DNA from 3 places in the Microbispora hainanensis genome. Region 3 is predicted to be linked to each of the others. Evidence: riboswitches for the same ligand, from Rfam matches in the RefSeq annotation. Region 3 holds a riboswitch; each other region holds the start of a gene.

Region 1 (9,999 bases), 1.3 Mb from region 3:
CCTTCACGGTCAGGTCGCCGAGGCGGAGCGTGTCGCCCGTTCTGATCGACATCTCCGTGGCGGCGACCGCGGGGACGGCCACCTCGACGCGGGTGCCGGAGCCGCGGCCAGGTGGGCCGCCCTTGACGTACCGCACATGCCGGCCCGCCCCTGAGACCCATTTCAGCGTCATATACCGATGCGCCCGGTCGTCGATCAGGATCGGCGACGAGGTGGCGAAGTCGTAGAGCCGGCCGGGATCGGCGACCTCCCGCAGCGCCGTTGGGAGCAGGGCGCGCCAGGCGGTGTCCGCCTTGGCCACCTGCTTCGTCGTCCGCATCCCCCTCGGGTCGAACGGCCGGCGGGTGAACTGGACCGCCAGCGAGGCCGTCCCGGGCGGGGCGGAGCCGACGGCCGACCTGGCCGCCGCGTCGAGGGACGACTCGACCATGCGGGGCAGGGCCGAGACGACCAGGGCGGCGCCGAAGACCAGCGCGGCCAGCAGCGCGGCCACACCCTTGTGCACTCCCAGAAGCCCGTGCACTCCCGGCAGGCGGATCATGACGCCTCCCCCGCACGCAGCACGGCGGCCGGCTCACGGCGGTGCAGCGACCGCGCGAGCCCCGCCACGATCGCGAGGAGCACCGCGAGGATCGCGACGGCGAGCGCCGCCACCTGTGGCCACGGCACGTGGAGCGACACCGGCAGCCCGCCCGCGGTCGCGTATCCGGCTGACACCATCGGCGGCACCACCGCGGCGGAGACGGCCACGGCGAGCGCCACCCCACCGGCCAGCGACAGCCCGATCACGAACGACTGCTCGGCCGCGAGCAGGCCGAGCGTCTGCCGGAAACTCACGCCGAGCGCGCCGAGCACGGCGAACTCCCCCCTGCGCTCGCGCGCCGAGACCGCCGTGTTGACCAGGAATCCCAGCACGGCGAACGCCAGCGCCGCCGCGAAGCCGAGCAGCAGCGCGCCCTGCAGACCGGCCGCCGTGGGGTCGTCCCGGTAACCGGCGGTGAGGGCGGCCGCGTCCACGATGTCCCTGCCGCGTCCCGAGGCGGCCAGGGCATCCCGAGTGGAACCGTCGGCGGCCAGCCACCACTCCGTCACCTGCCCCTCGGCGCCCTTCCCCCGGAACGCCGTGAGGTCGGCGAGCAGGGCCGGGGTGCCCTCGGGCGTGCCGGGCATCGCCGTGACGACGCCCACGACCCGGACGGGGATCGCCGCCGTGCCCGCGGTGATCCTGGTGGTGTCCGCCAGCCCGGGGGTCACCACGACCGGGAGCGGTCGCCCGGCGGACCCGGTGATCCGGGAGGCCAGCGTGGCCGGCGGCAGTTGCGACAGGTCGGGGCGCAGCAGCAGCACCCGGCCCAGATCCGCCGCGTCGGCGGCGATCAGCGTGGCGTCCGCGCCGTCGGCGACGACCGTGGCGCGGTGCGCGGGCACGGCCGCCGCGACCCCCGGCAGCCTGGTGAAGGTCCGGGCGTCGTCGCCGGGCAGGGCCGGGACGCGCAGCGAGGATCCGGCGACGTGCCTGGCCCGGTCCTCCTGGGCGGAGCGCCAGGTCGCGGCCGTGGTCAGGGACAGCACGCCGATCGCCGTCGCCATCGTCAGCAGCAGCGCCGGGCCCGAATAGCGGGCCGGGCGCCGGCTCACCTGCCGGGCGGCCACGGCCGGGCCGAACCCGGGGCGTCGCCGCGTCGCCCGCTCGGCGATCTTCGCGACGGCGGGCACCAGCCGCAGGGCGGCCATCCCGCCGCAGAGCAGGGCGAGCGCCGGCCCGGCCCCGACGAGCGGGTCGAGCCCGAGCTCGCCGCCGAGGCGCGTCGTCTCCGCCGCGTCCTGGCCGCGCAGGCGCCAGATGGCGAGGGCCGCCAGGACGAGCAGTGCCACGTCGGCCCCGGCCCGCTGCACCAGGCCGGGCCGGTCGGCGCGCCCGCGCGCCGCCTGCTCCTCGACGTACGTGCGGCGGGCGGCGAGCAGGGGCGGCGCCGCCAGCATGGCGGCGCAGGCGAGCGCGACCACCGCCGCCACGGCGAACGTGCTGCCGTCGGGCGCGCGGGGCGGCTCCACGCCGGTGGCCTCGATCCAGGGGAAGGCGCTCAGCAGCCGCAGGAGGACGGGTGCGAGGAACGGCGCCGCGGGCGCGCAGGGCAGCGCGATCAGCAGCGCCTCCCCCGCCGCCATGGCGGCGAGCCGCGGCGACCCGCCGCCCCTCGATCGCAGCAGGGCCGTCTCCATCCGGCGGTGTTCGGCGAGCAGCCGCGCGGTCAGCGCCAGCGCGTACGCGGCCAGCACGAGCAGCTGGAGCACCGGCACCAGCATGGTCGAGCGGGCGACCAGCGCGCCGTGGTCGAGCCGCAGCAGTGTGCCGGACAGCGTCTCGGTGACCGTGCACCGGGGGCAGCCGGACCGTACGTCGGCGGAGATCCCGGCGACCGACGCCGAGAACGGCCGCAGTCGCTCGGGCGGGAGCCGGCGCAGGTCGGGCTCGGCGAGCCAGCGGGCCGAGGCGCCGGCCGCGAACCGGTCGAGGAAGACGCCGGCCGGCACGACCATGGGGCCTCGGGAAGTGAAGTCGGCGGTCTGCGTGCCGTGGCGCAGCAGGTCCTCTCCCGTCCAGCGCGGGTCGTCGGGGTCGCGCAGCCGGAAGACGCCGGAGACGCGCACGCGGGCCGGCTTGCCGTCCAGGCGTCCGACGACGGTGAACGTGTCGCCGGTGGAGACCCTCATCGCCCGCGCGGCCGGCTCCGAGAGCGCGACGGCCGTATCGCCTGCCGTCCCCGCTGTCGTTCCCCGCGCCGTCCCCGCGGTCCCTTTCCGCGTGGGCCATCGGCCGCTCACCAGGTCGGCCTGGCCGTCCAGTCCCTCGTACGTGGCGAACCGGGTCAGGACGGGCTGACCACCTTTATCTCGTCCCCTCAGCGCGTAGGAGGCGGACTCGACGCGCGCGGTGACCCGTACGGGCACCTCGCCATGGGCGTGGGCGATGCCCGCGCGGACGGCCTGGTCGACCTTCGCGAAGTCCCCGGACGTGACCGAGGAGGTGACGACGGTGGCGGTGGCGGCGAGCGGTGCCGTGTCCAGGGCCCTCCGCACGCCCGCCTGGCTCGCCGACCCCGCGTGCAGCAGCAGCGCCGCGATCGCCGTGGTGGCGAGCAGGATGGAGCCGAACGCGGCCGCCAGCAGCAGCGGCTCGGCCAGCGCACGTCGGATCACCAACGGCAGCCGCCCCAGCACTGCCCTCCCCCGTTTCACCCGGGCATCATGGCAAAGCCGATCCGGGCACACCACACCGGCCCGACATACGTAGCGATTCCGATATATCCGACAGACCGTACTTGCGGGACATCCGGCACGAAGGTGTAAGTTGACCCCGCAAGCGACGGACGCGGAGGAAGCCGGTGTGAATCCGGCGCGGTCCCGCCACTGTCACCGGGGAGCGAACCTCACCCACGCCACTGCCCAGCACGGGCGGGAAGGCTGAGGGGAGCGCTGATCCGGGAGCCAGGATACTCCGGCCGTCGGACCTTCTACCGGGGGCGCGGATACCCCCAGGGGGGACATGCCATGGCCCGGACAGGCCTGCGCAGACGCGCCTCACTGCCGGTTTCGCGCTCCACCTGCTGACGTGGCCGGCGGCGGCCTGCTCGTGGCGGGCACGACCTCCGACGCGGGAAAGAGCGTGCTGGTGGCCGGCCTGTGCCGGTGGCTGGCCCGGCGCGGCGTACGGGTCGCGCCGTTCAAGGCGCAGAACATGGCGCTCAACTCGATGGTCACCGCCGACGGCGGCGAGATCGGGCGGGCCCAGGCGATGCAGGCCGTGGCGGCCCGGGTCGAGCCCGAGGCCGCGATGAACCCGGTGCTGATCAAACCCGCGGGCGATCGGCACTCCCACGTGGTCGTGCTCGGCCGCGCGCACGCCGACGTGGACGCCATGTCCTACCGCGACCACAAGATGCGCCTGCTCGACGTCGCCCTCGACGCGCTCGACGGCCTGCGCCGCCGCTACGACGTCGTGATCTGCGAGGGCGCGGGCAGCCCCGCCGAGGTCAACCTGCGCGACCGCGACATCGCCAACATGGGCCTGGCCCGCGCCGCCGGCCTGCCGGCGCTCGTCGTCGGCGACATCGACAGGGGTGGCGTGCTCGCGCACTTCGCCGGCACCATCGCCGTGCTCGACCGGCACGACCAGCGGCACATCGCGGGCTTCGTGGTCAACAAGTTCCGCGGCGACCTCGCGCTGCTGCGGCCGGGGCTCGACTGGCTCACGGAGGCGACCGGCCGGCCGTGCCTCGGCGTGCTGCCGTGGCGCTCGGGCCTGTGGCTCGACGTGGAGGACTCCCTCGACCTCGACAGCCGTCCCGGCCTGCTCACCCCGCCGGTGGGACGTGACGTGCTGCGCGTGGCCCTCGTGCGGCTGCCGCGCATGTCCAACGTCACCGACGCCGACGCGCTCGCCGCCGAGCCGGGGGTGAGCGTCCGCCTCGTCACCACCCCCGCCGAGCTCGCCGACGCCGACCTCGTCGTGCTGCCCGGCACCCGCGCCACCGTCGGCGACCTCGCCTGGCTGCGCGAGCGCGGCCTGGACGAGGCGCTGCGCCGCCGCGCCGCCGAGGGCCGCCCGGTGCTCGGGATCTGCGGCGGCTACCAGATGCTCGGCACGGTCATCGACGACGAGGTCGAGAGCCGGGCCGGCCGGGTGCCCGGCCTCGGGCTGCTGCCTGCCCGGACGGCGTACGCGCCGGGCAAGGTGCTCACGCTCGCGGAGGGCGAGTGGCGGGGTCACGTGGTCGCGGGCTACCAGATCCACCACGGCCGGGTGACCTTCGACGGCGGCGAGCCGTTCCTCGACGGCTGCCGGGCCGGGCAGGTGTGGGGCACGACCTGGCACGGCCTGTTCGAGCGCGACGGATTCCGCCGGGCCTTCCTCGCCGAGGTCGCCGCCGTCACCGGCCGGGCCTGGCTGCCCGGGACCGGAACGTTCGCCGCGCACCGGGAGGCCCGCCTCGACGCCCTGGGCGACCTCGTGGAGGAGCACCTCGACACCGAGGCCGTGTGGCGGCTCATCGAGCGCGGCGTGCCCACCGGCCTGCCCATCGCCGAGCTCACGCTGCGGGAGGACCGTCCATGACGACACCGCCGAGGATGCTGCTGCTGTCCACCGCCGACACCGAGCTGCTCGCCGCGACCCGGAGCGGGGCCGGCTGGCGGGTCGCCAACCCCGCGCGTACGGCCGCGGAGGACGTGCCCGCCCTGGTGGACGGCGTGGACGCCGTCGTCGTCCGGCTGCTCGGCGGCAGGCGCTCCTGGCCCGAGGGACTCGACGCCGTGCTCGCGGCCGGGCTGCCCACCGTGGTCCTGGGCGGCGAGCAGGCCCCGGACGCCGCGCTGATGGCCCTGTCCACCGTGCCGTCCGGGGTCGCCGCGCAGGCGCTCGCCTATCTGGCCGAGGGCGGCCCGGACAACCTCGCGGAGCTGCGCCGCTTCCTGTCCGACACGCTCCTGCTGACCGGCGAGGGCTTCGCGCCGCCCCGGCCCACGCCCGAGTCCGGCGTACGGCCCGGCCGCGCCCGCCGGGAGGGCCGCCCGCTGGTCGGCGTGGTCTACTACCGGGCGCACGAGCTGTCGGGCAACACGGCGTTCGTCGACGCGCTGTGCGACGCCGTCGAAGCGGCGGGCGCCGACGTGCTGCCGGTCTTCTGCGGATCGCTCCGGGGCGCGGGTGACGACCTGCTCGACCTGCTGCGGCCCGTGGACGCGCTGGTCGTCACCGTGCTGGCCGCGGGCGGGGCGGTCGCCGCCGCCGCGAGCGCCGGGGGCGACGAGGACGCCTGGGACGCGGGGGCGCTGGCCGCCCTCGACGTGCCGGTGCTGCAGGCGCTGTGCCTGACCACGCCCCGCGCGGTGTGGGCGGACTCCGACGCCGGGCTGTCCCCGATGGACGCCGCGATGCAGGTGGCGGTGCCCGAGTTCGACGGGCGCCTGATCACCGTGCCGTTCTCGTTCAAGGAGGACGGGCCCGACGGCGTGCCGGTCTACGTCGCCGACGCCGAGCGGTGCGCCCGGGTGGCCGCGCTCGCGGTCGCGCACGCCCGGCTGCGCCACGTGCCGAACGCGGACAAGCGCCTGGCGATCGTGCTGTCGTCCTATCCCACGCGGCACTCCCGGGTCGGCAACGCCGTCGGGCTCGACACCCCGGCCTCCGCCGTCGTGCTGCTGCGCGCCCTGCGCGACGCCGGATATGACGTGGGCGACGCGCCCGACGACGGCGACGCGCTGATCCACGCCCTGATCGCGGCCGGCGGCCACGACGTGGAGTGGCTCACCGAGGAGCAGATCGAGGCCGCCCCCGCCCGCGTGCCGCTGCACGCCTACCGGGAGTGGTTCGCGGCGCTGCCCGGCGACCTGCGCGACGCGGTGACCGCCCACTGGGGGCCGCCGCCGGGCTCCCTCTATGTGGACGGCACCGACATCGTGCTCGCGGCGCTGCGGTTCGGCAACGTCCTGCTCGCGATCCAGCCGCCCCGGGGATTCGGCGAGAACCCGGTCGCCATCTATCACGACCCCGACCTGCCGCCCAGCCACCACTACCTCGCGGCGTACTGGTGGCTGGCCCGCGAGTTCGGCGCGCACGCGGTCGTCCACCTCGGCAAGCACGGCACGCTGGAGTGGCTTCCGGGCAAGGGGCTCGGGCTGGCGGCGTCGTGCGCGCCCGACGCCGCGCTCGGCGCGCTGCCGCTGGTCTATCCGTTCATCGTCAACGACCCCGGTGAGGGCACCCAGGCCAAGCGGCGGGCGCACGCCACCGTCGTCGACCACCTGATCCCGCCGATGGCCAGGGCCGACTCCTACGGCGACCTCGCCCGCCTGGAGCAGCTCATGGACGAGCACGCCACCGTCGCCGCGCTCGACCCGGCCAAGCTGCCGGCCGTACGCGCGCGGATCTGGACGCTGATCCAGGCCGCCCGGCTCCACCACGACCTGCACGTGGACGAGCGGCCGCAGGACGCGGAGTTCGACGACTTCCTGCTGCACGTCGACGGCTACCTGTGCGAGATCAAGGACGCGCAGATCCGCGACGGCCTGCACGTGCTGGGCCAGGTGCACACCGGTGAGGCCCGGGTCGACCTGGTGCTCGCCGTGCTGCGCGCCCGCCAGGTCTGGGCCGGCGCCGCCGGGGCGCTGCCCGGCCTGCGCGAGGCCCTCGGCCTCTCCCCGGACGCGGGTACGGCCGAGGTGGACGCGTTCGAGGCCGAGGCGCGGCGGCTGGTCCAGGCGATGGAGGACCACGGCTGGGATCCCGCGGCGGCCGGCACGGTCACGGACCACGCGGAGGCCGCCCGGGTGCTGCGCTTCGCCGCGACCGAGGTCGTGCCCCGGCTCGACCGGACGACGGACGAGGTGGCGCATGTGCTGCACGCGCTCGACGGCGGATATGTGCCCGCCGGTCCTTCCGGGTCGCCCACGCGCGGGCTGGTCGGCGTGCTGCCGACCGGCCGCAACTTCTACTCCGTGGATCCCAAGGCCATCCCGTCACGGCTGGCCTGGGAGACCGGCTCGGCGCTCGCGGCCTCGCTGGTCGAGCGCTACCACGCCGACACCGGCGAACATCCGCGCACGGTCGGGCTCACGGTCTGGGGCACCAGCGCGATGCGCACCCAGGGCGACGACATCGCCGAGATCATGGCGCTGCTCGGCGTGCGCCCGGAGTGGGACGACGCCTCCCGCCGGGTGACCGGCTTCGCGGTCATGCCCGCCGAGGAGCTGGGCCGCCCCCGCGTCGACGTGATCGTGCGGATCAGCGGATTCTTCCGCGACGCGTTCCCGCACGTCGTGGCGCTGCTCGACGAGGCCGTCCGCACGGTCGCTGCGCTGGACGAGCCCGCCGAGGTCAACCCGCTGCGCGCGCACGTCCACGCCGACCTCGCCCGGCACGGCGATGAGCGCCGCGCCACCAGCCGCGTCTTCGGCTCCAAACCCGGCGCGTACGGCGCCGGCCTGCTGCCGCTCATCGACGCCCGCAACTGGCGCGACGACGCCGACCTCGCCGAGGTGTACGCGGTGTGGGGCGGCTACGCGTACGGCGAGGGCCTCGACGGCCGGGAGGCCCGCGCGGACATGGAGGCGGCGTTCCGGCGCATCGACGTGGCGGCCAAGAACCAGGACAACCGCGAGCACGACATCGCCGACTCCGACGACTACTTCCAGTACCACGGCGGGATGGTCGCCATGGTCCGCCACCTGACCGGCCGGTCCCCGGCGGCGTACGTGGGCGACTCGCACGTCCCCGACGCGGTGCGCACCCGGACGCTGGGCGAGGAGACGCGGCGGGTGTTCCGGTCGCGGGTGGTCAACCCGCGCTGGATCGCGGCGATGCGGCGGCACGGCTACAAGGGCGCGTTCGAGATGGCGGCCACGGTGGACTACCTGTTCGGGTTCGACGCCACGGCCGGGGTGGTGGACGACTGGATGTACGAGTCGCTCGCCTCCTCCTACGTCTTCGACCCGCAGGTGCGGGAGTTCATGCGGGCGTCCAACCCCTGGGCGCTGCGCGGCATCGCCGAACGGCTGCTGGAGGCGGCCGACCGCGGCCTGTGGGCCGAGCCGTCGCCGCAGACCCTCGACGGGCTGCGGGCGACGTACCTGGAGATGGAAGGCGACCTGGAGGCGGGCAAGTGACCGTGGGATACCCGTTCAGCGCGGTCGTCGGGCACGACGACCTCAAGCTGGCGCTGCTGCTCAACGCGGTGTCGCCCGCGATCGGCGGCGTGCTCGTGCGGGGCGAGAAGGGCACGGCGAAGTCGACCGTGGTGCGGTCGCTCGCGGCCCTGCTGCCGCGGGTGGCGGTGGTCGCGGGCTGCCGGTTCTCCTGCGACCCCGCCGCGCCCGACCCGTCGTGCCCGGACGGCCCGCACGCGAACGGCCTGTCCCCGCACCCGCGCCCGGCCCGGCTGGTGGAACTGCCGGTGGGCGCGTCGGAGGACCGCGTGGCCGGGTCGCTCGACCTGGAGCGGGCGCTGACCGAGGGCGTCAAGGCGTACGAGCCGGGCCTGCTCGCGGCGGCCCACCGGGGCGTGCTCTACGTGGACGAGGTCAACCTGCTCCACGACCACCTCGTCGACCTGCTGCTCGACGCGGCGGCGATGGGCGTGGCCCACGTGGAGCGCGAGGGCGTGTCGGTCCGCCACGCGGCCCGCTTCCTGCTGGTCGGCACGATGAACCCGGAGGAGGGCGAGCTGCGCCCGCAGCTCCTCGACCGGTTCGGCCTGGCCGTCGAGGTTCGCGCGTCCCGCGACCCGGCGGAGCGGGCCGAGGTGGTGCGCCGCCGCCTCGCCTTCGAGGCCGACCCGGCCGGCTTCGCGCGCGCGTACGCCGGTGGGGAGCACGATCTCGCCCTGCGGATCGCGGCGGCGCGCGACCGGCTGCCCGCCCTGGCGCTTCCCGACGACGCGCTGCGGAAGATCACGGCGGTGTGCGCGGCCTTCGACGTCGAGGGGATGCGCGCCGACCTCGTGATGGCGCGTACGGCCGTCGCCCTGGCCGCATGGGAGGGCAGGGATGAGGTCACCTCCGACGACGTACGGACGGCCGCCCGGCTGGCGCTCCCCCACCGGCGCCGCCGTGACCCGTTCGACGACCCGTTCGACGACCCGTTCGACGACACGGGCGGCCAAGGACTAGACGAGGAGCGGCTGGAACAGGCACTGACCGACGCGGATGACACGCCGGATAAGGGGCCTGATGGCGGGCCGGACGACGGCGGGCCCTCGGGCGGCGGGGGCGGCGAGCAGGCACCCGTGAACCAGGCCCCCGTGAACCCTGGTGCCCCCTACCGGACCCGGCTCCTCGCACCGGACGCGGCGGGCCGGGGCGGGCCCGCCGGACGGCGCGGGCGCACGACCGGCGAGTCCGGCCGCACCGTCGGCGCCCGCACCCCGGACGGACGGCTGCGCCGGCTCGACCTGGCGGCCACGCTGGCCGCCGCCGCGCCGCACCAGCACAGGCGGGGGCACG
Region 2 (9,999 bases), 3.1 Mb from region 3:
TTCGCCAGCTCCTGCACGTCCTGGAACTCCATGAACGGGAAGGGGTTATCCGTGCCGTACCGCACGGGCAGGCCGAGCCGGGCGAGCCTGCGGTCGGCGACATACTCCAGGTAACGCCGCATGTTGTCCGCGCTCATGACGCCGTGCCCGTCGCCGCACAGGTCGCGGGCGAAGGCGAGCTCGGCGGCGACCGCCTCCTCCATCATCCGCGTCACCTGGGCCGCCAGCTCGTCGTCGAACAGGTCCGGCTCCTCGCGGCGTACGGTGTCCACCACCTCGAAGGCGAACTCCATGTGCATCGACTCGTCGCGGAACACCCAGTTGGTGCCGGTCGCGAGACCGCCGAGCAGCCCCCGCGAGCGGAACCAGTAGACGTACGCGAAGGCGCCGTAGAAGAACAGTCCCTCGATGCAGGCGGCGAAGCAGATCAGGTTGAGCAGGAAGGCCCGCCGGTCCTCCCGGGTCTCCAGCCGGTTCAGCTCGCTGATCGAGTCGATCCAGCGGAAGCAGAACTCGGCCTTGTCGCGGATCGACGGGATGTGCTCGACGGCGGCGAACGCCTTGGCCCGCTCGTCGTGATCGGGCAGGTAGGTGTCGAGCAGGGTCAGGTAGAACTGGACGTGCACCGCCTCCTCGAACAGCTGCCTGCTCAGGTACAGCCGCGCCTCGGGGGCGTTGACGTGCTGATAGAGGTTCAGCACCAGGTTGTTGGCCACGATCGAGTCGCCGGTCGCGAAGAACGCCACGAGCCGGTTGATCAGGTGGCGCTCCCCCTCGTCGAGGGTCGCGAGGTCGGCGAGGTCGGAGGCGAGATCGACCTCCTCGACCGTCCAGGTGTTCCTGATCGCCGCGCGATACCTCTCGTAGAACCCGGGGTAGCGCATCGGGCGCAGGGTCAGGTCCATGCCGGGGTCGAGCAGCATCGTTCTCATTGGCAAGCCTCGCAGATCTCGGGGTTCTCAAGGGAGCAGGCGACGGCGTCCACCGGCGTGACCGCGGGGACGGTCGTCTGGGCGATCCTCGTCGCCGGGCGGGAGCGCAGGTAGTAGGTGGTCTTCAGGCCCGACCGCCAGGCGTAGGCGTACATCGACGAGAGCTTGCCGATGGTGGGGGCGGCCATGAAGAGGTTGAGCGACTGCGACTGGTCGACGTACGGCTGCCGCGCGGCGGCCAGGTCGATGAGCGCCTTCTGGGGCAGCTCCCAGGCGGTGCGGTAGAGCGTCCTGAGCTCGGCCGGGATGGCGGCGATGTCCTGGATCGAGCCGTCGTTGAGCTTGATCGCGTCGCGCATCGACCGCGTCCACAGGCCGAGGGCCTGGAGGTCCCGCACGAGATAACGGTTGACCTGGAGGAACTCCCCCGACAGCGTCTCCCGCTTGAAGACGTTGGACACCTGCGGCTCGACGCACTCGTAGCAGCCCGCGATCGAGGCGATCGTGGCCGTCGGCGCGATCGCGATCAGCAGGGAGTTGCGCAGTCCGGTCTCCGCGATCCTGGCCCGCAGCGCGGCCCACTCCTCCGGGTGGACCGGGGTGCACGGATAGTGGTCGAGGTGCAGCACGCCGTCCGCCGCCCGCGTCTCCCCGTACGCCGGGTGGCGCCCGCGCTCCGCGGCCAGGTCGGCCGAGGTGCCGTACGCCGCGAGCGCGATCTCCTCGGCGATGCGGGTGGACAGCGCGAGCGCCTCGGGCGAGTCGAACGGCAGGCGCAGCGCGAAGAACACGTCGGCGAGGCCCATGACGCCGAGGCCGACCGGCCGCCACTTGCGGTTGGCCGCCTCCGCCTCGGGCGTCGGATAGAAGCCGAGGTCGATCGTCCGGTCCAGGAACCGTACGGCGGTGCGGACGGTGGCGCGGAGCCTGCCGAAGTCGACGGCGTCGCCCTCCGGGGTCAGGTGCGCGGCGAGGTTGACCGAGCCGAGGTTGCACACGGCGGTCTCGCCGTCGCTGGTGACCTCCAGGATCTCGGTGCACAGGTTGGACAGGTGGATGACGTTGCCGGGCCGCGCGGTCTGGTTGGAGGCGCGGTTGGAGGCGTCCTTGAACGTCATCCAGCCGTTGCCGGTCTGGGCGAGCGTGCGCATCATCCGGGCATAGAGGGCGCGGGCCGGCACCTGCTTGACGTAGCACCCGGCGGCCTCCAGCTCGCGATAACGGGTGTCGAACGCCTCACCCCACAGGTCGGTCAGCTCGGGGACCTCCTTGGGGTCGAACAGCGACCACGTGCCGTCCGCCTCGACCCGGCGCATGAACTCGTCGGGCACCCAGTTGGCCAGGTTGAGGTTGTGCGTGCGCCGCGACTCCTCGCCCGTGTTGTCGCGAAGCTCCAGGAACTCCTCGATGTCGGCGTGCCAGGTCTCCAGGTAGACGCAGGCCGCGCCCTTGCGCCTGCCGCCCTGATTGACGGCCGCCACCGACGCGTCGAGCGTGCGCAGCCACGGCACGATGCCGTTGGACAGGCCGTTGGTGCCCCGGATCAGCGAGCCGCGCGAGCGCACCCGCGTCCAGGCGATGCCGATCCCGCCCGAATACTTCGACAGCCGGGCCACCTGGCCGTACCGCTCGTAGATGCTCTCCAGCTCGTCCCTCGGGGAGTCGAGCAGGAAGCACGACGAGAGCTGCGGCCGGCGCGCGCCCGAGTTGAACAGCGTCGGCGAGCTGGGCAGATAGGCCAGCGTGGACATCAGGCCGTACAGCTCGGCCGCCTCCGCCACCGTGGCCGACAGCCCGCAGGCGACGCGCAGCAGGAAGTGCTGCGGGCGCTCCAGCACGCGCCGGGTGACCGGGTGGCGCAGCAGGTAGCGGTCGTAGACCGTGCGCAGCCCGAAGTATTCGAACCGGTCGTCGGCCGCCGGGTCGATCAGCGCGTCGAGCGCCTCGGCCTCACCGGCCACGAAGGCGGCGACGGCGTCGCCAAGCAGCCCGGCGGCGTGGGCGGCGGCGACCGACTCGGAGAACGTGCGCACCCCCTCGGCCGCCGCCTCCTCCGCGATCAGCCCGCTCAGCAGCCTGGCCGCCCGGCGCGAGTTCTCCGGGTCGGCGATGACCCCGGCCGCCGCCTCCTCGATGGCCTGCCAGACCTGCGCCGCGTCCCACCCGCCGTCCGGGCCGCCGTCCGGGCCGCCGTCCGGGCCGGCCGATGCCCGCCGTACGGCACCGGTGGAGGGTCCGGAGTTCCCCGCCGAAGCCCACGGCCCGCCGCGTACCTCTGACGCGGGGTCCGCGGAAGCGGAGGCCGGGTCGGTGATCGTCATCAGATGCCCTCTCCTCGTCGTCTCGTGTCCCGGCCGGACCGGAGGGAGGCATGCCGCGGCGCACGCGCACGAGAGGGATTCGTGCCGTGACGATGCGGCGAGCCCGCCCTCGGGGCCCGGCGCGGGGCGCGCGCCCATGCGCGCGCATCGCTGGCAGGTCTTCGGACTCGCGGGCGCCCGGCCGGGCTCGCGCCCTGCCGGTCCTACTGGCCGTCGCTTCCCGGGCGCGCTCGCGCCCAGTGCTCGGAGCACAGCACCGTGCTGTGCCGACGGCGGTCGTTCCCGCTCACCGCTGCGGGGCAGTCCCGGATTTCCACCGGGTTCCCTCTTGCCTCACCAAGGTGAACCAGCAACGCGATGGATCCTACATCTAGTGGCCCTTCCCGCAAGCGCCCCCACAAGTTGTGTTTTTCAGCGGAGTCCGAGATCATTGAGGAGCAGGGCCGTACGGCGCGCCTCGCCGGCGAGCCATTGCCGGAAGTCGTCGCCGTCGAGCCACATCGGCGTCCAGTCGTTGCGCTCGCACAGGCGCCGCCAGCCCGGCGTGCCGGCGACGGCACGGCACAGATCGAGCAGGGCGTCCGGCTCGGGCGTGCCGCGCGGGGCGATCAGCCCGGTCCAGTCGGCGAACACGACGCGTACGCCCGACTCCGACAGCGTCGGCGCGTCCACCCCGGACAGCCGCTCGGCGGAGGAGACGGCGAGCGGGCGCAGCCGTCCGGCGCGCACATGGGGGGCGACCTCGCGCCTGCTGCCGAACCCGAGCGCGAGCCGCCCGTCGACGACCGCGGCGACGGCCTGCGCCCTGCTGCCGAACGCGACGTAGTCGAGCAGGCGGACGTCGGCTCCCAGGCCCCGGGCGGTCATGCCGAACAGCAGGTGTTCCGGGCCACGGTCGGCGCCGCCCGCGACCCGGTGCGCCCCCGGGTTCCGCAGCAGCGCGGCGGCGAACTGGTCGAACGTGCGATAGCCCGAGTCGGGCGAGGCGACCAGCACCTCCCACTCCCCCGCCAGCCGCGCGAGCGGTACGGCCCGGGCCACGAGGAGGGGGTCGCGGGCCAGCGCGCAGGCGGCGAGCAGCGCGGAGTCGGCGACCACCAGGCCGGCCCCCGGCCGGTTCAGGTCGGCGAGAGCCGTCCCGCCGCCACCGGTCTCCCGCCTGATCCGTACGGCCCGGGCCCAGCCACGCCCTTCCACGAGCGACTTGAACCCGGCGGCGACGCCCTCCCCGCACCCGCCGGGCGGGCCCGGGACCATCAGGGAGAGCTCCCCGCGGCGCGGGGGTGCGGGGACACCGCATGCGCCCGCGAGGGCCAGGACTCCCAGTGCGAGGACCGTACGGCGTCGCATGTCGGCACCCTCCACCCCGAAGAGTCCCTTACATGCACAGACTATGAGTAACTACACCATGTCACCACATAACGGACGTTACGGCTGCGGCGATCGATGGGTGGTTCTCGCCGGGTAGAGGGCGATCCCGCGGTGGTCGCGGGTCAGGCGCCTGCCGCAGGAGCTCGGAAAGAAGCCGTCGTCCTCGCTGCGATGGTGACTGCCCAGTGCGGCACAGCAGGTGTGACAGTGGGCACGCAGGTCGGGCTTGATCACCTCGACCCGCTTGGCTCGCGCGGGCAGTTCCGCGTGCGCAACACCCGCTCGGTCAGGGATACAGGCGTCGTATACAAAGGCAGGCATGGAGGACCTTGTCGAGCACCGTTACGGCCGCGACGACATACGGCTGATGACGGCGTCCTTCCGTAGGCATCACTTCGTTCCGCACGCGCACAGCGAGTACGCCATAGCGGCGATCGAGCGCGGGGTGGAGGCCGTCCGCTATCGCGGCGCCACCGAGCACGCGCCCGCGGGCAGCCTGCTCCTCCTCGACGCCGACACCATCCACGCCGGCCGTCCCGGCATCCCCGAGGGCTGGGACTACCGGGTCTTCTACATCCCGCAGCACCTGCTCGCGGAGCTCGCCGGGCACCGGCCGGCCTTCTCCACACCGGCTCCGTACGATCCTCGCCTGGCCGCCCGCCTGATCCGGCTGCACCGCCGCCGGGACCAGACCTCCCTCGCCGCGCAGGAGGAGTTCGAGGCGCTGTGCACCGAGATCCTCGCCCGCTACACGCGCCGCGGAATCGCCCCGGCGCCCATCCGCACGACGCCGGCGGGGCCGGTCGCGAAGGTGCAGCGGCATCTGGCCGAAGACCTGCGGCGCACCCCAAGCCTGGACGAGCTCGCGCAGGTGGCGGGCCTGCCCCGGTTCCGGCTGCTGCGCGCCTTCCGCCGCGAGACCGGCGTGACCCCGCACGGCTACCTGCTCCAGCTCCGCCTGCGCTGCGCCCAGCAGCTCCTGACCGCCGGGCACACCATCGCGCGGGCCGCCGCGGAGAGCGGCTTCTACGACCAGGCGCACCTGCACCGCCATTTCCGCCGTACGTTCGCGGCCACCCCGGGCCGGTTCGCGCGCAACGACGTACAAGACCGGCGCGGCTCGCGCGCCTAGCGTTGCCGGGCATGGACGAATACACCAGCCACGAATACACCGGGCCCGAATACACCGGGCCCGAGTTCTCCCGCAGCGCGCTGCTCACCATCGACCTGCAGCGCGACTTCGTCGCCGGCATCGCCGGCACCGCCGAGGTGCTGCCCGCGGTCCGGCGCCTCACGCACGCGTTCCGCGAGGCGGGGCGGCCCATCGTGCATGTCGTGCGCCTCTATCTGCCCGACGGCAGCAACGCCGACCTGTGCCGCCGGACGCTGCGCGGCATGGTCAACCCGCACTCCCCGGGCTCCCAGCTGGCCGCCGGACTGCTCCCCGGCGGGCTCCCCGGCGGAACGGCGGAACGCGAGCTCGACCCGGACCTGCTCCTCGCGGGACGCGCGCAGGAGGTCGGCCCGGGCGAGCACATCCTGTACAAAGCCCGCTGGAGCGCCTTCTACGGCACCCCGCTGCTGGAGCACCTCGCGGAACGCGCGGTGAGCACCGTGGTCGTCGCCGGGTGCAACTACCCGAACTGCCCGCGTTCCACCCTCGTCGACGCGACCGAGCGCGACCTGCGCGCCGTCGCGGTCCGCGACGCCCTGTCCGGCTGGACCGCCGGCGCGGACCGCGAGCTGGCGGGGATGGGCATCGCCTGCCTGGACACGAGCGAGGTCGTCGCCGCCGTCCGGTCGCGCGCGGCGTCCCGGGCCTGACTCCGTACGGCCCGCACCGGCACGCGGCGTGGGCCGTACGGCGTGCGGACGGTTATTCGACCGTCACGCTCTTGGCGAGGTTGCGCGGGCGGTCGACGTCGCGCTCCAGGGCGACGGCCGCGTGGTAGGCGAAAAGCTGCAGCGGGATCGTGAGCAGGATGGGGTCGAGCTCGACCTCGTTCTTGGGCACCACGATGCAGTCGTCGGCCGCCTCGGACGTGCGGTGGCCGACCATGAGGATGCGCCCGTGCCTGGCCCGGATCTCGCCCAGCGTGGTGAGGTTCTTGTCGAGCAGCTCGTCGTCCGGGACGATCGCGACCGTCGGCAGCTCGGGGCTGATCAGCGCGAGCGGGCCGTGCTTGAGCTCGCTCGCCGGGTATGCCTCGGCGTGGACGTAGGAGATCTCCTTGAGCTTCTGCGCGCCCTCGCGGGCCACCGGGTAGCCGCGCACCCGGCCGACGAACATCATGCCCGGCGAGTCGGCGTACTTCTTCGCCAGATCCCTGATCCGGTCCTCCAGCGTGAGGATCTCCTTGATCTGCTCGGGCAGCCGGCGCAGGCCCTCGCAGATCCTGCGGCCGTCGGCGGGCGACAGGTCGCGTACGCGGCCGAGGTGCAGGGCGAGCAGCGCGAACGCCACGGCCGTCGAGGTGAACGCCTTGGTGGACGCCACCGAGACCTCGGGACCCGCGTGCAGGTAGATGCCGCCGTCGGTCTCCCGGGCGATGGCGCTGCCGACGGTGTTGACGATGCCGAGCACCCGGCCGCCCTTGCGCTTGAGCTCCTGCACGGCGGCGAGCGTGTCGTACGTCTCCCCCGACTGGCTGATCGCCACGTACAGCGTGTCGGGCTCGACGACGGGGCTGCGGTAGCGGAACTCCGACGCGGGCTCGGCGTCGGCGGGGATGCGGGCCAGCTCCTCGATGAGCTGCGCGCCCATCTGCCCGGAGTAGTACGCGGACCCACAGCCGATGATCTTCACGCGGCGGAACGAGCGGGTCTCGCGGGCGTCCATGTTGAGGCCGCCCAGGTGGGCGATGTGGAACCGGTCGTCGATCCGGCCGCGCAGCGTGCGGGCGACCGTGTCGGGCTGCTCGGAGATCTCCTTGAGCAGGTAGTGCTCGTAGCCGCCGTTGTCGTAGTGGCCGGCGTCCCAGTCGACCGTGAACGGCTCCTTGGCCGTCTCCCTGGCGTCGCTGGTGAACGTGTTGAACCCGTCGGCCTTGATGACCGCGAGCTCGCCGTCCTCCAGGTGGACGACCTGCCGGGTGTAGCGGATGAGCGCGGCGACGTCGGAGGCGGCGAACATCTCCTTCTCGCCGAGGCCGAGCACGATCGGGCTGCCGTTGCGGGCCACCACGATCTCGCCGGGACGCTGCGCGTCGATGACGGCGATGCCGTACGTGCCGACCACGCTCTTCAGCGCCCGTGAGACGGCCTCGCGCAGCGAGTCGGTCTCCTTGACCATGCGCCCGACGAGCTGCGAGAGCACCTCGCTGTCGGTCTCGCTCTCGAACTTCACGCCCTCGCCCTCCAGGCGGCGGCGCAGCTCGTCGGCGTTCTCGATGATGCCGTTGTGCACGACCGCGACGCGCTGCTCCTGGTCGAGGTGCGGGTGCGCGTTCACGTCACTGGGCGCGCCGTGGGTGGCCCAGCGGGTGTGCCCGATGCCGCTCGTGCCCTTGAACTTCGCGGGTACGGCCGCCGCCAGGTCGGCGACCCGGCCCTTGACCTTGCGCGTCTTGAGGCTCTTGGCGTTCACGACGGCGAGGCCGGCCGAGTCGTAGCCCCGGTACTCCAGTCGCTGGAGACCTTCGAGCAGGATGGGTGCCGCATCCTTTGGCCCGACATAAGCGACGATTCCGCACATAACCGCTCCTATCCGTAAACGATCCGCCGGAGCTGGCGCAGGGTCAGCTCCGGTGCCGCGACACGCCTTCCCGCGAGCTCGGCGGAGATTCTGGGAAAGATCTGGTCGTTCGTCAGCCCCCTCGACTTGAGTTCGCCGTGGCGGCGCCGCACGTACTCTTCCGCGGGCTCGCCGAAGTACGCCAGGACGTCGGCCACCACGCGAGCCGCCTCCCCGGGCCCCAGTGACGTGGTCCGGGTGAGGTGACCGATCAGATCCTCGAAGGGATGCCGTGCCGTGGACACAGAGCAGGACCCTAACGCAGCGCCGATACCGACTAACAAGGATCCTGCCCGTTTTCGGGCAGGATCAGCTCCGCGAAGGCTCCAAACGGCGCCATGACAGCCCCTCGTTGCGGTCAGGGCAGTGTCCGCGAGGCCGCCCGCCGGGATTCAGCTCCTGCGCAGCAGCAGGCGGCCCTGGCGGAACCGCTCGCCGTCGAGAGGCTCGCGCAGCATCCGTGCCACCTCGGCGAAGCCCGCCTCGCGCGCCGGCTCGGCGAGGCCGTCGATCGGCCAGCGGTACGCCGGCGCCGCCTTGTGGTCGAACTCCGTCACCGGATCGCCCTCGGATTCGAAGAACCCGAGCAGGAGGTGGCCGCCGGGGGCCAGCACACGGCGGAACTCGGCGAAGTACGGCGGCAGCTCCCGCGGCGGGGTGTGGATGACCGAGTACCACGACAGGATGCCGCGCAGCTCGCCGTCGGCGAGGTCGAGCGCGTGCATGGAACCGACCTCGAAGCGCAGCCCGGGGTGCGCCGCACGGGCGAGCTCGATCATCCGGGGTGACAGGTCGATGCCGAAGGCGTCCAGCCCCAGACTCCGAAGGTGCGCCGTCACATAACCGGGGCCGCAGCCGAGTTCGGCGACGGGCCCTGCCCCGTCGGTCCGTACGAGCTCGGCGAACGCGGCCAGCGCCGCGCGGTCCAGCGGCAGGCGGTCGAGCGAGTCCCGGAAGAGATCGGCGTAGAGGTCGGCGACGGAGTCGTACGCCTGGGCCGTCGCGGTGAGATAGGGGGCGGATTCGGTCATGGCGGGTGACTCTAGTGCCTCGGCTCACCCCGCGCGGACCTCCGGACGCGCGGCGTGCGCGGCGCGGGCGATCGGGGGCGGACCCGGGAAGAACCGCCCCCGCAGGCCGGCGCGGGCGGTCAGGCCGCCGGGGCGGCGGCGCGCAGCACCTTCATGAACTCACGCATCCACGCCGGGTGGTCCGGCCAGGCCCGCCCGGTCACGAGGTTCCGGTCGACGTGCGCCTCGCTGTCGACCCACGTGCCGCCGCCGTTCTCGACGTCGGTCGCGCAGGCGGGGTACGCGCTGCTCTCGCGGCCCTTCAGCACCCCGGCGGCGGCGAGCACCAGCGGCCCGTGACAGAGCGCGGCGATCGGCTTTCCGGCGTCCGCGAAGTGGCGGACGATCTCCTGGACGTCCCGGTCGCCGCGGATGTACTCGGGGGCCCGGCCGCCGGGGATCACCAGCGCGGCGTACTCGTCCGGGTTCACGTCGGAGAAGGCGACGTCGGCCGCCCAGGTGTGGCCCGGCTTCTCGGTGTAGGTGTCGAAGCCGTCCACGAAGTCGTGCACCACGAACTGCAGCTTCTTCGCGGACGGCGCCGCGATGCGCGCCTCGTAGCCCTCCTCCAG
Region 3 (9,999 bases):
GTGTGCCGACGCCCACGACGGTCGGGGCCAAACCCGCGTTCCGCATCGAGGGCGTGCTCAGCGACCCCCAGCAGGCCGGACGGCTCGAGTTCATCGCCTACGTCGTACGGCAGGGCGACACGGGCACGACCGTCCTGATCACGTTCTTCTGCCCGCCGGGCAAGTTCAACCAGTCGAACATCGACCACATGGTGAACAGCATCGCGTTCACGTCCTAGCCCCGCCGGGTGCGCCAGTCGCGTGCGCCGTCGAGGACGGCCCGGTGGACCGCACGGGCGATCCGCGCGCCCCAGACGGAGCGCGGGCCGCCGAACTCCTCCGCCGGGCCGTCCTCCCGCGCGGCGACGCACACGGCGTCCGACGCGGTCCCGGTGCAGGGGAAGCCCGCCTCAAGCAGCGCCTGCGTCTTCGCCTCGGTGACCGTCATGACGGCGTTGACCAGCGCGGGGTCGGAGAACGCGACCGGCACGGCCACCAGGATGTTGATCGTCCCCGGCCGCGGCGCCCGCCCACCGGTTGCCGGCATCCCGGCATCGCCCGTGCCGACCGGCTCGCGCGCGGGACCGGATGCGGCCGGACCGACGGGCTCCTGCGCGGACGCCGAAGCGGGCTCGGGGGCGGCAGGGGCGGCGGGCAGGCCGGGGTCGGGCACGCCCTCGGGCGCGGCCGCCCAGGTCGGCACGCCCAGGCCGACCGTGGCGACGGCCTCCGCTCCCCCGTCGGCCGCCGTGACGTACCGCTCCACCAGCGCCGCCGTCATCATGCCGACCCCGGGGCCGCCGGGCCCGAGCGCGTCCATGTGCTCGACCGGGTCCATGCGTGAGTAACCCGCGGCCACCTGCGCGTTCAGCACCCACTCCCGGGGACCGATGCCGCCGCCCAGCATCGCCGAGGAGATCATCCGCCAGCCGGGCCCGAACCGCCACAGCAGCGTGCCCAGCCGCTGGCCGTCCTCCGTACGGTGCGTCAGGGACGGCCGGAGGAGGCCCGTCATGCCTCCTCCGCCATCGAGGAGACCGACGGGCGCACCAGGTGGACGACGGGGCGGCCCTCGGGGCCGGGCTCCACCCGCACGCGGGCGCCGAAGTGCTCGGTCAGCAGCGGCTCGGCCAGCACCTGTCCGGGCGGCCCGGCCGCGACCGCCCGCCCTGCGGCGAGCAGCACGAGCACGTCGGCGTACTGCCCGGCGAGGCTGAGGTCGTGCAGCGTCGTCACGACGGTGAGGTCGTCGGCCAGGCGCAGCCGGTCGACGAGTTCGAGCACCTGCTGCTGGTGGCCCAGGTCGAGCGCCGTGGTCGGCTCGTCGAGCAGCAGCACCGGCGCCTGCTGCACCAGCGCCCTGGCGAGCACGACGCGCTGACGCTCGCCGCCGGACAGGTGCCCGAGCGGCCGCGACGCGAAGCCGTCCAGGTCGAGCCGTTCCAGCACCGACCGCGTCACCTCGCGGTCCCGCGCGCTCTCGCTGCCGAGATAGGCGATGTACGGCGTGCGGCCGAGCAGCGCGTAGTCGTAGACCGTCATGTCGGGCGGCAGCGCCGGGCTCTGCGGCGCGTAGGCGATCAGCCGTGCCCGGCGGCGCGGGCGCAGGTCGTCGACGGCCGTCCCCTCGACGAGCACCTCGCCCTCCCTCGGCACCAGCCCGGCGACGGCCCGCAGGAGCGTGGACTTGCCCGCGCCGTTCGGCCCGATGATCGCCAGCCACTGGCCGGGCGCGGCCGACAGCGTGACGTCCGTGAGCACCCGCCGCCCGCCCAGCGTGACGCCCACGCCGCGCGCCTCGACGGCCGGTGCGGCCCGCCCGCTCACGTCCCCACCCGCCGGGTCACGCGCAGGATGGTGACGAAGAACGGCGCCCCCACGAACGCCGTGACGACCCCGATCGGCAGCTCGGCCGGCGCGAGCACCGTACGCGCGATCGTGTCGGCCAGCACGAGGAACGCCGCGCCGCCGAGGAACGACACCGGCAGCACGATCCGGTAGGACCAGCCGGCGAGCCGCCGGACCACGTGGGGCACCACGATCCCGACGAACGCGATCAGCCCGCTGACCGCCACGGCCGACGCGGTGGCGAGCGAGGCGGCCAGCAGCACGACGAAGCGCACCCGCGCCGCGCGCAGGCCGAGACTCACCGCTTCCTCGTCGCCCACCGACAGCACGTCGAGCAGCCGCCCGTGCAGCAGCATGCCGATGGTGGACACCGCGGCGTACGGCGCGATCATGCGGAGCTGGTCCCAGCCGCCGCCGACGTCGCCGAGGATCCAGGAGTAGATCCGCTGCAGTTCCTCCACCTTGAGCTGCTGCACGAAGGTCTGGATGGCGGTGAGGAACGAGGTGACCGCGACACCGGCGAGCACCAGCGTCGCGGTGCCGCCGCCCCGGCCCGCCGTGTGGCCCAGCGCGTACGCGAGGAACACCCCGCCGACGGCCCCGGCGAAGGCGGCGATCGGCACCGCGGTCACGCCGGTGTCGCCGCCCAGGAAGACCACGACGAGCGTCACCGTGAGGCCGGCACCGGCCGCCGCCCCGAGCAGGTAGGGATCGGCCAGCGGGTTGCGGAACACGCCCTGGTAGCCGGCCCCGGCCGTGGCGAGCAGCCCGCCCACGACGGCCGCGAGCAGCACCCGCGGCACCCGGAGCTGGAACAGCAGCCCCTCCTCGACCGGCGACAGGCCCGAGTGCACGGACACCAGCGGCAGCCGGTCGAGCAGTGCGAGCGCGATGGCGCGGGGCGAGATGCCCGCCGCGCCCGCCATCAGGCCGAGGGCGAGACTGGCCGCCAGCACGACGGACGCGACGAGCAGCGCCCGGCCGCGCGGCCGGGCCGGGGTCATGACGCCACCACCGGCCTCACCACGTCACCTGGCACCAGGCCACCGAGCGCCCCGCCACCGAGCACCGTGTCATCGGGCACCATGCCACCGTGCCGTGTCACCAGAGGCCGTGTCACCAGAGGCCGTGTCAGCGGGCGTCGTACCACCAGGCGCCGCGCCGCCAGGGGCGTCCGCGTCGTCACCGGCTCAGCTCGCCGCCTTCTGCACGGCGTCGCTGACGGCCTGGGCGAGGTCGGCGACCCGGGGCCCCCAGCGGGAGGCGAGGTCGTCGTCCAGCCCCACCACGCGGCCCTTCTTCACGGCGGTCAGGCCGGACCAGCCCGGCCGCTTGGCCAGCGCGGCGGCGTCCTGCCCGCAGCACTTCGTGTCACCGAGGAAGATCAGGTCGGGGTCGGCCTTGGCGATGAACTCCGCCGACAGCTTGGGATAGCCGCCCGCCGCGTCCGGCGCCTCGTCGGCGATGTTCTTCAGCCCGAACAGGCTGTAGACCTGCCCGATGAACGTGCTCGACGTCGCCGCGTAGGGCGTGGTGTCCAGCTCGTGGTAGTACGTCAGCTCCTTGTCCTTCGGCGCCGCCGCCGCGAGGGCGTCGATCTTCTGCTTGACGCCGGTCGCCACCTCGTCGGCCTTGGCCGCGTTGCCGGTGGCCGCGCCGAGGTCCCGGATCTGGTCGTAGGTGTCGTCGAGCTTGGTCGCGGCGGGTTCGAGCAGCACCGGCACGCCGACCTTGCCGAGCCCGGTGACCACGCCCTCCAGGTCGTTGGCGAGCACCACGAGGTCGGGCTTGGTGGCGACGATCGCCTCGACATTGGGCTTGAACCCCGACAGCGAGGTCTTGGGCGCCTCGGGCGGGTAGTTCGACTGGTCGTCCACCGCCGTCACCTGCGCGCCCGCGCCGATCGCGAACAGGATCTCGGTGGCCGTCGGGGACAGCGACACGATGTGCTCGGGCTTCTTGGCGATGGTCACCGCGCCGTTGCCCGCCTGAACGGTGACGGGGAATGCGGCCTGACCGGTGCCGTCCGAGACGGCGGGGGTGGGGGTAGCGGACGTGGCGGCGCCGTCGCTCTGGCCGCAGCCGGCCAGAGCGAGCACGCCCAGCACCACACCCGCGACGGCCGTGCGTACGGGCCTCACGAGGTCCTCCATAAGGGGGAATGCCGGGAATCGAGGGACCCGCTGGAAGCGACGGATCACCCTTTTCCACGAGGGTCGATAGCGTCGGCGCGCAGCGCAGGCGACCTGGCTCGTCCCCGGGGGCGGGGAACCACAGTTGCGGGACAGCGCCGGATTCTCACCGGACTTCGCTACGCGGCGCGCGTCGGACGCAACGGTACCAATCCCTCACGCGGCGTCCACCCCCGGCCCGGGACCCCACCGCCCCGGGCGGACGGCGATCCACGCGCGCGGCCGTCGGCCTGGGCGTACGCGGGGTTGGTAGGGCCGGCCCTACCCCGGTGGTAGGGGGCCTCCCATGATCGGAAGTAGGGACCGCGTCGCTGCGCCGGGCGGGGGCGCGGCGGGACGCTTGAACCGCTCGCGAAGACCGGGCCCCAGGCCCCGGGCCACCGCAGCCCCCGAACCACCGCGACCTCGAACCACCCCGACCTCGAACCACCGCAACCCCGAACCACCGAGGCTTCGAGCCCCCACCGCCCGCGGAACGCCCCCGCGGCGGCCCCGAAACAGCGAAGGCGGCTTCTCGTGTCCCTGACCATGCTTCCCCCCGCAGCCGAGCGGGCCCCGGCCGCACCCGCGCCGCGCGACCGCTTCATCGACGTCCTGCGCGTCTTCGGGATGGTCCTGGTGGTCGTCCAGCACTGGACGATGCCGGTCCTGTCGTACGCCCAGGGGCGGCTCACGACCGGCAACGCCCTGGCGGCGATCCCGTACGTCACCTGGATCTCGCAGGTCATGCCACTGGTGTTCTTCACCGGGGGCGCGGCCAACGCGATCAGCTTCCGGTCCGCGGCTCGCCGGGGCGGGACGGCCCGGGAGTGGACCGCGCGGCGGGTACGCCGCCTGGCCTGGCCGGTGGTGCCGCTGGCGGTCGTGTGGCTGCCGCTCCCCCACCTTCTGACGGCCCTGGGCGTGCCCGCGCAGCCGGTGGAGGTGGCCGCGCGGACGGTCGGGCAGCTCCTGTGGTTCCTGGCGGTCTACCTGCTGGCCGTGGTGACCACGCCGCGCCTGCTGCGGATGCGGGCCGGGGTGGTCCTGCCAGTGCTGGCGGGCGGCGCGGTGCTGACGGACGTGGTCCGGTTCTCCGGCCTGGAGGCCGCCGGTTATCTCAACGTCGCCTTCGTCTGGCTGGCCGTCCACCAGGTCGGGTTCCGGTACGCCGAAGGCGGCCTGGAGCGGCTGAGGGGACGGCGGGCCGCGGGGCTCGCGGTGGCCGGGTTCGCGATGGTGGCGGCCCTGGTGGCGACCGGGCCCTACCCCTCCAGCATGATCGGGATGCCGGGGATGATCTCGAACATGGCCCCGCCGAGCGCCTGCCTGCTCGCACTGTTCGCCGGTCAGCTCGGCCTGGCGATGCTGCTGCGCCCCGCCGTGAACGCGCTGGCCGCCCGGCCGGTGGCCGAGAGGGTGCTCACCGCGCTCGCGCCGCACATGATGACGATCTACCTGTGGCACATGACCGCGCTCGTCGCCGTCGCCGGTGTGGCGGTCATCGGGCTCGGGCTGACGCCCACCGCCGGCTCGGCGGCCTGGTGGAGCGCCGCCCCGCCGTGCCTGGCCGCCCTGGCGCTGGTGCTGGTCGGGCTCACCGCGCTGCTCGGCCGCTTCGAGAACCCCGCGGGCGCCGCCGCCCACCGGCACGTGCCCGTGGCCGTACCCCTCATGGGCGGCGCGCTGCTCACGCTCACCATCACCGGGTTCGCGCCCGGCCCCGCGCCGGTGATCGCCTCCGTCGCCCTAGGCGCGGGCCTCGCCCTGGTCAGCCGGCCCGCAGCTGCCGCTCCACGTCGTCGATGATCTCCTGCATGCGCAGTCCGTGGCGGGCGTCGAGCGGATGCCCGCCGCCGTCGCGCACGGTGCTCGCGAACTGCCGCACCACCTCGGGGAAGACGTCGCCGAGCTCGGAGCCGAGCAGCGAGGCGGTGCCGAGCCTGCCGTACACGTCGACACGGCTGGGCGGGGTCTCCCCCTCGACGGCCATGCTGAGCGACGCCTCGCTGACCGCGCCGCCCTCGTGCTCCAGCAGCAGGCCGACCCAGCCGAGCGGGTCGCCGTGGGCCTTGACCCCGACCACGCGGCCCAGCGCGGCGTCGAGCAGGTCGATCGTGTGCGGGCCCACGTCGAGCACCGCCCCGCGCTCCAGCCGCCAGGGGGTGGCGAAGGGGCCGCCGCGCAGGCTTCCCGAGATGTTCGCGGCGTGCCCGCCGAAGGGCTCGATCCGCCGGGCCCGCTCCAGGAAGCCGGCCGTCGCCGCCGAATAGCGGAACGTGAAGAGCATCTGGGAGGCGACGCCCGCCTCCTCGATCGCCCCGGCGAGGCGCCGGGCGCCGTCGAGGTCGGCCGCGAGCGGCTTCTCCAGCAGCAGGGCCTTTCCCGCCCGGGCCGCGAGCACGCCGAGTTCGGCCTGCACGGTGGGCGGCACGCAGAAGGCGACCGCCTCCGACGCCGCGAACAGGTCCTCCAGCCGCTCGAAGGCGGGCGCGCCGTGGGCGTCCGCCAGCGCTCGCGCCGCCTCGGGCCTGCGCGCCCACACTCCGGACAGCGTCGTGTGCGGCCCGGCCGCGAGAGCGGGCGCGTGCACCATCTCCGCCCACGGTCCCGCACCGACGAGTCCCACCCGCACCGGCTCCATGTGGCGCCCCCTTTCCCGCGGGGACCCTACTGCAGGCCGCGGGCGGGTGGTCAAGGGGGCCCGTCGCGGGTGAAATCGGACGTACGGGCAAGATGGACGCTCTATGAACGTCATCCTGTTGAGGCACGGCGAGACCGAGTGGAGCAGGGCCGGGCGGCACACGGGCCGCACCGACCTGCCGCTGACACCCCACGGCGAGGAGCAGGCACGGGCGCTGTCCCGCCTGGTGGCGGGCCGGTCGTTCGCGCTGGTCCTCGTCAGTCCCGCACAGCGGGCCCGCCGTACGGCCGAGCTGGCCGGCGCCGGGCGGTACGAGGTGGACCCGAACCTGTGGGAGTGGGACTACGGCGGCTACGAGGGCATCACCACCGCCGAGATCCGCCGGTCACGCCCCGGCTGGTACGTCTGGCGCGACGGCGTGATCCCGGGAGACGAGGCGCACCCGGGCGAGACCGTGGAGCACGTCGGGGAACGGGCGGACAAGGTGCTCGCCCGGATCCGCCCGGCGGACGGGGACGTGCTGGTCGTCGCGCACGCCCACATGCTGCGTGTGCTGGCGGCCCGCTGGCTGTCGCTGCCCGCCGACCACGGCAGGCTCTTCCGGCTCGACACCGGGACGTACTCCGTCCTCGGCCACGAGCACGACGAGCCCGTCCTGCTCCACTGGAATGTGCCGGCCTGACGACGCGACGGCCCGAGTCACGCGCACCCGGGACCCGGGCGTCACGCAGCGTCCACCTGGGCGACCTGCTGGGGCTGCGGACCTCGGCCGGTGAGCCATTCCAGGACCTTGCGGTGGCCGCGCCGGGCGTCTTCGAAGTGCCCCCACCGCCAGTACCTGGGCTGCTCCCGTACCCCGGTGACCCACGTCCGGTAGGCCACCGACCTCGGCTGCCCGTTCGCCGGGTCGGCCGGCGCGGCGACTCCGTAGGTGCGGATCACCACGCGGCCTCCGGGTGCGAACAGCACGTCGTCGGCCACCGGGTAGAGAGTCATCTGGTCCAGCACTGGGTCCCCCTTGTGAGCTTTCTTGAGGACCCACTCTGCCGGATCCGTGTTACGCCTCCCGCGTCGTGACGTTACACGCGTGAGACACGGGTGAACGCGGGGCCGTCCCCGGAGCCGGTCGGACCATTCCGATCACACCAGTCGATCACACGAGTCGGTCACACCAGTCGATCACACCAGGAGGCCGTCGAACTCGCCGTCCTTGACCCCGAGCACCAGGGCTCGTATCTCGTCGCGTGTGTAGATGAGGGCCGGCCCGTCGGGATAGCGGGAGTTCCGGACGGCCACGCTGCCGTCGGGAAGCTCGGCCAGCTCCACGCAGTTGCCGGTCGAGTTGCTGTGGGCGCTTTTCCGCCAGGTGACCCCGGCGATGTCGGTTGCGGGCATCCCGTTATATGCGTGCATTTATGTCTCTCTGAGAAGTTCGCCGAGGATCTCGGCAGTGCCGCCGGGCGTGGTGCTCTCCACGCACAGCTGCTCCATGGCCGTGAGGTAGGGATCGATGTCCTCACGTTTGTCCAGGTAGAGCGCACCCCAGAGCTGCTCGACGTAGACCACGTCCGAAAGGTCGGACTCCGGGAAGCGGAGGATGGTGAACGCGCCTCCCTCGGCCGCGTGCATCCCATAGCGGAGGGGCATCACCTGAAGGGTGATGTTCGGCAGCGTGGACACCTCCAGCAGATGCTGGAGCTGTTCCCGCATCGTCGCACTCCCTCCGATGGGCCGCCTGAGCGCCGCCTCGTCGATGACGGCCCACAGCCGGGGGCCGTCCTTGCGCGTGAGCCGTTCCTGCCGCTGCAGCCGCAGATGGACGCGCTGTTCGAGCTCGTCCTCCGTGGCGTCCGGATAACCGAGCATGATCACCGAGCGGGCGTACTCCGCCGTCTGCAGCAGGCCGGGCACGAACTGCACCTCGTAGGTGCGGATCACGCTGGCGGCCTCCTCCAGGCCGATGTAGGTGACGAACCAGTTCGGCAGCACCTCGCCGAACTTGTGCCACCACCCCGGCGTGTTCGCCTCGCGGACCATCTCCAGCAGGCCACGCCGCTCGGCGTCGTCGTGGACGCCGTACAGCGTGAGGAGGTCTTCGACGTCACGTGTTTTGAACCCGACCCGGCCGAGCTCCATCCGGCTGATCTTCGACTCCGAGGCACGGATGTGGAATCCGGCGACCTCACGGGTCAAGCCCCGTTGCTCACGCAGCCGGCGCAGGCTCGCGCCGAGCATGATGCGCCGGACGGTGGAACCGGATCCGGGCGGATCTATGGACACGTGCTATTCCTCCGCTTTGTGGACTGGTTCACAGTCTGTCAAAGATCGCCCCCTTCGTCCCAGTGGTGTTCGGGGGTAACCGTAGCGCGTGCACAACACGCTTGCACGTGCATTCGCTCTTGCACATGCACGGGAGTGTCCATCATCATGATCCCGTGCAGTCCACGAACCTGACTCGTGGCCAGAACCAGTGGTCGGCGCTCGACTGGTGGCCTCCCATCGGCTGGTGGCCGGAGCCGGCACGCGATCTCCTCGAACCCGGGTCGGCCACCGCCAGCGCCACCTTCGTCCTGCCACCCCGTGCGGAATCGGTTCACTCGGCGCGCAGCTTCGCCGCGGGGACCCTCGCGGGCTGGCAGCTGGCCGACCTGCTCGACGGGATGGAACTGGTCGTCTCGGAACTGGTCACCAACGCCCTGCGGCACGGCATGACGCTCGGCGACGGCCGCGTGCGAGAGGCCATGCGACTGTCGCTGATCCGGCGGGGAGGGCTCGTGACCTGCGCGATCACCGACCCCGGGTCGTCCGCGCCGGTGCTGCGGGATCCCACGCCCTTCGAGCCGGGCGGCCTCGGGCTGCACATCGTGGAATCGCTGAGCGTGTGCTGGGGATGGTGCCCGCTCGTCCCGCAGGGCAAGGCGGTGTGGGCCGTACTGGCGGCCTGACCACCGGCCCGCGGGCGGACGGCGGGGCCACGCGCTTCGCCGTAGGTCCCGGCCGTCCCGGGCCAGAAGCACCGGCCGGACCAGGAGCGCCGGCCGGAGCGGGAGTTCCGGCCCTCCCGCCGGGGGTGCCGGAAAACCTAACCAGATCGCCAGTTCTACCTATCGCCGGTCATGGTCCGCCGGCCGAAGAGCGCTCCCGTGCAGCCCGGAATGCATGGGAGCGCCCTCCGGCCGGCGGCCCGGATTCTCCGGAACCGCCCCTGAGGCCGGGCGCGGCGCGCGATGATGGGCTGAGCGCGGGCTGTGACGGCCCGGCGGCGTGCTCGTTCCCCAGCGATCGGCGGAGAAATATCGTGATCTCGGGATCCGTGACTTTGCGCTCTTTGTTCGCCCACGGACCCCGGCAAGACGG

Evidence for each region. A riboswitch is a leader RNA that binds a small molecule or an ion and turns the genes downstream of it on or off. The one in region 3 is predicted to bind cobalamin.
Region 1: another riboswitch for cobalamin. It lies ahead of OHB01_RS28625 (cobyric acid synthase); the one in region 3 lies ahead of OHB01_RS22895 (ABC transporter substrate-binding protein).
Region 2: another riboswitch for cobalamin. It lies ahead of OHB01_RS36130 (ribonucleoside-diphosphate reductase subunit alpha); the one in region 3 lies ahead of OHB01_RS22895 (ABC transporter substrate-binding protein).

The regions. Positions count from the first base shown of each region.
Region 1 is NZ_CP108086.1:6,209,959-6,219,957, reverse strand. It holds gene OHB01_RS28635 (FtsX-like permease family protein) at 1-541, opposite strand, end outside; gene OHB01_RS28630 (FtsX-like permease family protein) at 538-3,240, opposite strand; cobalamin riboswitch at 3,377-3,500, shown strand; gene OHB01_RS28625 (cobyric acid synthase) at 3,614-5,116, shown strand; gene cobN (cobaltochelatase subunit CobN) at 5,113-8,664, shown strand; gene OHB01_RS28615 (putative cobaltochelatase) at 8,661-9,999, shown strand, end outside.
Region 2 is NZ_CP108086.1:7,953,193-7,963,191, forward strand. It holds gene OHB01_RS36125 (ribonucleotide-diphosphate reductase subunit beta) at 1-932, opposite strand, end outside; gene OHB01_RS36130 (ribonucleoside-diphosphate reductase subunit alpha) at 929-3,253, opposite strand; cobalamin riboswitch at 3,388-3,619, opposite strand; gene OHB01_RS36135 (tripartite tricarboxylate transporter substrate-binding protein) at 3,665-4,603, opposite strand; gene OHB01_RS36140 (AraC family transcriptional regulator) at 4,944-5,756, shown strand; gene OHB01_RS36145 (isochorismatase family cysteine hydrolase) at 5,768-6,448, shown strand; gene glmS (glutamine--fructose-6-phosphate transaminase (isomerizing)) at 6,501-8,318, opposite strand; gene OHB01_RS36155 (hypothetical protein) at 8,327-8,602, opposite strand; gene OHB01_RS36160 (class I SAM-dependent methyltransferase) at 8,750-9,388, opposite strand; gene OHB01_RS36165 (DJ-1/PfpI family protein) at 9,508-9,999, opposite strand, start outside.
Region 3 is NZ_CP108086.1:4,889,268-4,899,266, reverse strand. It holds gene OHB01_RS22915 (serine/threonine-protein kinase) at 1-218, shown strand, start outside; gene OHB01_RS22910 (adenosylcobinamide amidohydrolase) at 215-994, opposite strand; gene OHB01_RS22905 (ABC transporter ATP-binding protein) at 991-1,806, opposite strand; gene OHB01_RS22900 (iron ABC transporter permease) at 1,803-2,831, opposite strand; gene OHB01_RS22895 (ABC transporter substrate-binding protein) at 3,018-3,968, opposite strand; cobalamin riboswitch at 4,046-4,182, opposite strand; gene OHB01_RS22890 (acyltransferase) at 4,536-5,807, shown strand; gene OHB01_RS22885 (Gfo/Idh/MocA family protein) at 5,770-6,642, opposite strand; gene OHB01_RS22880 (histidine phosphatase family protein) at 6,746-7,324, shown strand; gene OHB01_RS22875 (hypothetical protein) at 7,366-7,650, opposite strand; gene OHB01_RS22870 (DUF397 domain-containing protein) at 7,822-8,055, opposite strand; gene OHB01_RS22865 (helix-turn-helix domain-containing protein) at 8,056-8,877, opposite strand; gene OHB01_RS22860 (ATP-binding protein) at 9,078-9,587, shown strand.